Regions from separate parts of the Blautia sp. AF14-40 genome, predicted to be linked through region 3. Evidence: predicted binding sites of a transcription regulator. Region 3 holds the regulator's gene; each other region holds the start of a gene.
The links. The regulator Rex, encoded in region 3, represses fermentation and respiration genes when NADH is low (regulators of the CRP and FNR family bind a similar motif). The targets are predictions, from matches to a motif close to ATTGTTAANTANTTAACAAT.
Positions count from the first base shown of each region.

Region 1: a site for Rex is predicted at 523-542, ahead of pckA (phosphoenolpyruvate carboxykinase (ATP)). Genes of this name have one in related genera too.
Region 2: a site for Rex is predicted at 1,138-1,157, ahead of fucO (lactaldehyde reductase). Genes of this name have one in related genera too.

Region 1 is NZ_QUHK01000032.1:16,226-18,501, reverse strand. Features, by position in the region: gene DWW13_RS15710 (MATE family efflux transporter) at 1-499, opposite strand, end outside; gene pckA (phosphoenolpyruvate carboxykinase (ATP)) at 814-2,276, shown strand, end outside.
Region 2 is NZ_QUHK01000035.1:13,824-16,099, reverse strand. Features, by position in the region: gene fucO (lactaldehyde reductase) at 1-1,093, opposite strand, end outside; gene DWW13_RS16055 (TetR/AcrR family transcriptional regulator C-terminal domain-containing protein) at 1,317-1,898, opposite strand; gene DWW13_RS16050 (cytosine permease) at 2,035-2,276, opposite strand, start outside.
Region 3 is NZ_QUHK01000008.1:13,226-15,501, reverse strand. Features, by position in the region: gene DWW13_RS07825 (NAD(P)H-hydrate dehydratase) at 1-554, opposite strand, end outside; gene DWW13_RS07820 (redox-sensing transcriptional repressor Rex) at 644-1,300, opposite strand; gene DWW13_RS07815 (ABC-F family ATP-binding cassette domain-containing protein) at 1,455-2,276, shown strand, end outside.

The DNA of each region.
Region 1 (2,276 bases), on a different contig from region 3:
AAATCAGCGGCACAGAAGAGTTTCCGAGCGCGCGCAGCATACAGGAAAAGAAATTGTATACGGATGTTGCAATAAGGCCGGCAAAGATAATCAGAAGATACGTCCGCATGCCGGGACGGACTTCATCCGGGACGTGAAGAAACGTAAGGATCGGCTCGATGCCTGCATAAACAGCGAGATTCAGCACGAGCGTAACGGCAAGGATCAGCAGAAACGCGTGGAGAATCGAAAGTTTTAAAGAAGAAAGATCTTTTCGTCCCTGATAAATCGAAAAGAGCGCACCGGCGCCCATCGACAGGCCGAGAAAAATGGAAGTCAGAAACGTCATCAGCGTATAGGAGGAGCCGACGGCGGCGAGCGCATTGCTTCCGAGAACGCGTCCGACGATCAGGGTGTCGGCAATGTTGTAAAACTGCTGCAACAGATTTCCTGCGATCATCGGCAGGGCAAACAGGATAAGAGAGCGGGAGATTTTCCCGCGGGTCAGATCGTAATACATAAAGAAACTTCTTTCCGAACATAATTATTAATATTATAACATAAAAAATCAAAAAATGTCAATTTGCAGGATGAAGTGTACAAAAATGCAATTGTCAGAAAACTTCGAAAAATCGAAGTTTATAAAATTTTTACAGATTTTGGGACACGTTCTGTAAAAAAACGGAAGATTTTCAGTTGATTTTTTTGGCCTTTTATGTATAATTAGAGTAGAAGAGGCCGGCTGGTCCGGTTTCTTCTAAAGGATACCTTCAAATTTCTGCATTTTGCAGAATGAAGCAGTATTACTATCAAAGGAAAGAGGTTAATTACAAGATGGCACAGATCGATTTAACAAAGTATGGCATCACCGGTACCACAGAAATTGTGTACAACCCTTCTTATGAGCAGTTATTTGAGGAAGAGACAAAACCAGAGCTGGAAGGCTATGAAAAAGGCCGGGAGACAGAGCTTGGTGCAGTTAACGTTATGACCGGTATCTATACAGGCCGTTCACCGAAAGACAAATACATCGTTGTGGACGAGAACTCGAAAGATACTGTATGGTGGACTTCTGATGAGTACAAAAACGATAACCATCCGGCAACCCAGGAAGCATGGGCAGCAGTAAAAGAGATCGCCAAAAAAGAGCTCTCCAATAAAAGACTGTTCGTTGTAGATGCATTCTGCGGCGCAAATAAAGATACCCGTATGGCTATCCGCTTCATCGTTGAGGTAGCTTGGCAGGCACATTTCGTAACTAACATGTTCATCAAACCTACAGCAGAAGAGCTTGAGAACTTCGAGCCGGATTTCGTCGTATACAACGCATCCAAAGCAAAAGTTGAGAACTACAAAGAGCTGGGTCTGAACTCTGAGACAGCAGTAGTATTCAACATCACAAGCCGTGAGCAGGTTATCGTCAACACATGGTACGGCGGAGAGATGAAGAAAGGTATGTTCTCCATGATGAACTACTATCTGCCGCTGAAGGGCATCGCTTCCATGCACTGCTCTGCAAACACAGACCTGAACGGTGAGAACACCGCAATCTTCTTCGGACTTTCCGGAACAGGAAAAACAACTCTTTCCACAGACCCGAAACGTCTTCTGATCGGTGATGATGAGCACGGCTGGGACGACAACGGAGTATTCAACTTCGAGGGCGGCTGCTATGCAAAAGTCATCAACCTGGACAAAGAGTCTGAGCCGGACATCTACAATGCAATCAGACGTGACGCTCTGCTTGAGAACGTTACCGTTGATGCAGCAGGCAAGATCGACTTCAATGATAAGAGCGTAACCGAGAATACTCGTGTATCTTATCCGATCAACCACATTGAGAACATCGTTCGCCCGATTTCTTCTGCACCGGCAGCTAAGAATGTTATCTTCCTGTCCGCAGATGCATTCGGCGTACTTCCGCCAGTATCTGTTCTGACACCAGAGCAGACTCAGTACTATTTCCTGTCCGGATTTACTGCAAAACTTGCAGGAACCGAGCGCGGAATTACCGAGCCGACTCCTACCTTCTCTGCATGCTTCGGCCAGGCATTCCTGGAGCTGCACCCAACCAAATATGCAGAAGAGCTTGTTAAGAAAATGGAGAAGAGCGGAGCAAAAGCATACCTGGTTAACACAGGCTGGAACGGAACCGGAAAACGTATCTCCATCCGTGATACCCGTGGAATCATCGATGCAATCTTAAGCGGTGCTATCAACGAAGCTCCGACGAAGACTATTCCGTACTTCAACTTCGAAGTTCCGACTGAACTTCCGGGCGTTGATCCGGCTATCCT
Region 2 (2,276 bases), on a different contig from region 3:
GATTGCCCGGTGCGCAGGCATCTGCGTGTGCGGAATCTGCAAGGAACTGCAGATCTTCTTCTTTGACTGCCTCGAGAACAGATGGGATTCCAACGTCTGCGGACAGCTTCTTAACAGCATCAATCGCTGCTTTTCTGTACTCTTCCTGAGACATTTCGTCTACACCTGCAACGCCCATGGCACGTGCGATTTCACGGTATTTCTCACCGGTGCACTCCTGGTTGTATTCCATAACGATCGGAAGCATCATGGCACATGCAACACCGTGTGGGGTATCATAAACAGCACCAAGGGTGTGTGCCATGGAGTGAGCGATTCCAAGACCTACGTTGGAGAAGCCCATACCTGCGATGTACTGGCCAAGAGCCATTCCTTCGCGTCCCTCTTTGGTGTTTGCGACAGCACCGCGCAGAGATTTGGAGATGAGTTCGATGGCTTTGAGATGGAACATGTCAGTCATTTCCCATGCAGCTTTTGTGGTGTAGCCTTCGATTGCGTGAGTCAGAGCGTCCATACCGGTGGAAGCGGTCAGGCCTTTCGGCATGGAGGACATCATATCCGGGTCAACAACTGCGATGATCGGCATATCATGCGGGTCAACGCATACGAATTTACGTTTTCTTTCTACGTCGGTGATAACGTAGTTGATGGTAACCTCTGCAGCAGTACCGGCTGTAGTCGGAACGGCGATGATCGGTACACACGGATTTTTGGTCGGTGCGGTGCCCTCAAGGCTTCTGACATCCTCAAACTCCGGGTTTGCGATGATGATACCGATGGCTTTGGAGGTATCCATAGAAGAGCCGCCGCCGATGGCGATCAGATAGTCAGCGCCGGATGCCTTGAAAGCTTCTACGCCGTGTTTTACGTTTTCGATGGTCGGGTTTGGCTTGATATCGCTGTAAAGCTCATAGTCGAGTCCGTTTGCGGTCAGAATATCGGTTACTTTGGAAGTAACGTTGAATTTAATCAGATCCGGGTCAGAGCATACGAAAGCTTTCTTGAAGCCGTGTGCCTTTGCTTCATTTGCGATCTCGGCAATAGCGCCTGCTCCGTGATAAGAGGTTGCATTTAAATTAATACGATTTGCCATGATTGAAAAACTCCCTTCTAAAATGAATAAATGGTTTTACTGAACTTGTTATTATATTAACAAATCCGGAAGGGAAAAAGAAAGTGACAGAAGAAGCGAAGTGTAACACTTTAAAAAAAATCGCCATTGTGACAAAAACAACAGAACAAAATTTGTGAAAAATAACCAGAGAGTGTCTGAAAAACCATTTCCGCAATCTGCAAGCCCCACTTTGACACGCGCTCTAAGAGAGCAGCTGCAGATTCCGGAACAGTTTTTTTAAGTCTTCCGGCATTGCCCGGACGAGAAGAGCGGCAAACTCGGAAGGTGTCAGATCCATGCCGGTAAGCACCCATTTTACGGTCATGGTGATGGAACCCTGACAGTACATTTCGAGAAGAAAATGCATTTCCGGTGAAACCGGACTGCCGCTTTTTTCGTGAATCAGATTTTCGTAGAACGCGAGAATCAGATCGAAATCGTGCTCACGCAGAGAATTCTGCTTGTCGTAGCGGAAGGCAGCGGCGAAAAAAGCTTTTTCTTTCTGAATATAGGTAAATTTCTTTTCCAGACTGTCAAAAACGGTCGTTCCGCGACCCATATGTTCGAAGGATTTTGTCAGTAATTTATCAAAATACCAGTTGATCAGATCGTATTTGTCGAGAAAATTGCGGTAGAAGGTCTGGCGGGTAACACCACAGATTTCACAGATCTGGCGCACGGTGATCTCTTCGACAGGGGTTGTTTTCATGCACTCCTTCATGGATTCGGCAAGACGGTATTTTGTTTTTTCTCCTTTGGGAGCAGATACGGTGGAATGGATCATCCGGGCAGTTTCCTTTCGCTTCGAAAATTGTAACTATGCAGAGTTATGCATATATTATAACGCGAATCCGAAAAAATAAAAAGCCCTGAACATGTTCCGGAGATAAGATACAGGAACATATTCAGGACGATTTTGCCTATTTTCTTTTGTTTACGGCCTGTCCGACACAGTAGCATACAGCGGCAACAACCATGCCGTTGATGGAAGCGATGCCCCAGTGTAAGAGGTTCGCAACAATGGCACCGAGAATGACACCGGCAACCGCAAACCAGTCTACGGTTTTAAGTTTCGGCTGATCGGTTTCAAAGTCCTCTTTGTTCATGAAGTAGGCGAGCACCAGAATCATGCCGACCGGCGGCAGGGTACAGTTCAGAATGT
Region 3 (2,276 bases):
AGCCCTGGCTTTGCACAGGCAAATGTCACCGTGGCTCTGGCTTTCACCGCCGCATCAAGGACCTCTCCGGTATCCGTGTGGATCCCCGAAGGGATGTCCACGGCAAGAACAGGAACACCGCTTGCGCAGATTGCTTCCACTGCCCTCCGGTACTCCCCTGCCAGCGGACGGGATACGCCAATTCCAAAGATGGCATCTATGATAACAGTATATTCCCGGAAATCCGGATTCTTAACCTCACGGACCCCATAATTTTCCGCAATTTTCTTCTGTGCTCTCATGCCTTCACTGTATTTTTCCGGATTTCCAAGACAGAACAGTTCCGCATCCACCCCTTTCGTCTTTAAAATCCGTGCAATTGCCGCACCGTCCCCTCCATTATTTCCGGGACCGCACACAGCAAGGACTTTTCCTGTATCCCATGTTCCATTTTGAAGCTCCTCCACGCAGGACAGCGCTGCGCGCTCCATCAGTACCAGGGACGGTACCCCCATGGTTTCGATCGTATTGCGGTCTGCCTGCTTCATCTGTGCTGCTGTAAGAATCCGTTTCATCGCTTTTCCTCCTTTTCCTGCCTTATCCGGAAAGTGAACAGAAAAAGTCTCCGGTTTCCCGAAGACTCTCCTGCTTTTGTTTTGGTTTCTTAATTGTTCTTTGGATGCTCCGCCTCATATCTGGTCAGATTGTAGGAGAGACGCATCAGACTTTCGGAAAGATGGACGTTCTCGACGATCACATCTTTCGGAAGTTTTAAGTTTAGATCGGTATGTGCAAAATTCCAGATTGCTTTTACACCGTTGTCCACGAGAATCTCTGCCATCTCTACCGCTTTTGCTTTTGGCAGTGTCAAAGCCGCAATCTCTACATGGTGTTCCTTGATAAATTCCGGAAGCTCGTCCGCCATGCGGATTTCAATTCCGCGCACGGAGATTCCTTTTAATACCGGGTTGACGTCAAAAATACCGACCGTTTTGAATCCGCTTCTTTCAAAGGCCGCATAATTAGCAAGCGCCTGTCCCAGATTTCCGGCTCCGACAAAAATCATATTGTGGACTCTGTCCAGACCTAAAATTTTTCCAATCTCGCTGTACAGATACCGCACGTTATAACCATACCCCTGCTGGCCGAAGCCGCCGAAATTATTTAAATCCTGGCGAATCTGGGAAGCTGTCACTTTCATCCGCTCGCTCAGCTCACCGGAAGAGATCCGTTCTACTCCGTCCTCCAGCAATTCGCCCAGGTAACGATAATATCTAGGAAGTCTTTTGATAACTGCCCGCGAAATTCCTTTTTCTTCCAAGATAAATTCCTCCTTATTTACACCTGCATATATTCATATTATATATGGTTGATAGAAAATTGTCAAAGATTTCTTGAAATTTTGTGTATTACTCTCTATAATAAGGATGGTGTATTATGTCAAAATACAGAAATATGTTATCTGGAGGAACCACATGATTCTTGCATGTCAGAATATCTCGAAAGCATTCGGGACAACGGAAATTATCAAAAATGCATCTTTTCATATAGAAGAACGCGAAAAAACCGCACTGGTCGGCATCAACGGTGCCGGAAAATCGACGCTGTTAAAAATCATCATCGGCGAAATGAGGGCCGATGAGGGAGAGGTCATCCTCTCCAAAGGAAAGACGATGGGCTATCTCGCCCAGCATCAGGATCTGACCGGACACCTTTCCATTTACCAGGAAGTGCTGACCGCGAAACAGAATCTGATCGATATGGAGGAACGCCTCCGTCAGATGGAAAGTGATATGAATACAAAATCCGGTGCAGAGCTGGATGAACTTCTTTCCACCTACACCCGCCTCTCCCATACCTTTGAACTGGAAAACGGATACGCGTACCGCAGTGAAGTCGTCGGTGTTTTAAAAGGTCTTGGCTTTTCCGAGAGCGATTTTGAAAAACAGGTGGACTCCCTCTCCGGCGGTCAGAAGACCCGCGTGGCACTTGGTAAACTGCTGCTCACCAAACCGGACATCATTCTGCTCGACGAGCCGACCAACCACCTCGATATGGACTCGATCTCCTGGCTCGAAACGTATCTTTTAAATTACAGCGGAGCCGTCCTGATCGTCTCCCATGACCGTTACTTTCTCGACCGCGTTGTCACAAAAGTCGTTGAAGTGGACAATAAAAAAGTAACAACTTTTGAGGGAAACTATACCGCCTACAGTCAAAAAAAAGCAATGCTCCGTGAAGCCGCTTACCATGCCTGGGTCAACCAGCAGCAGGAAATCCACCATCAGGAAGAAGTC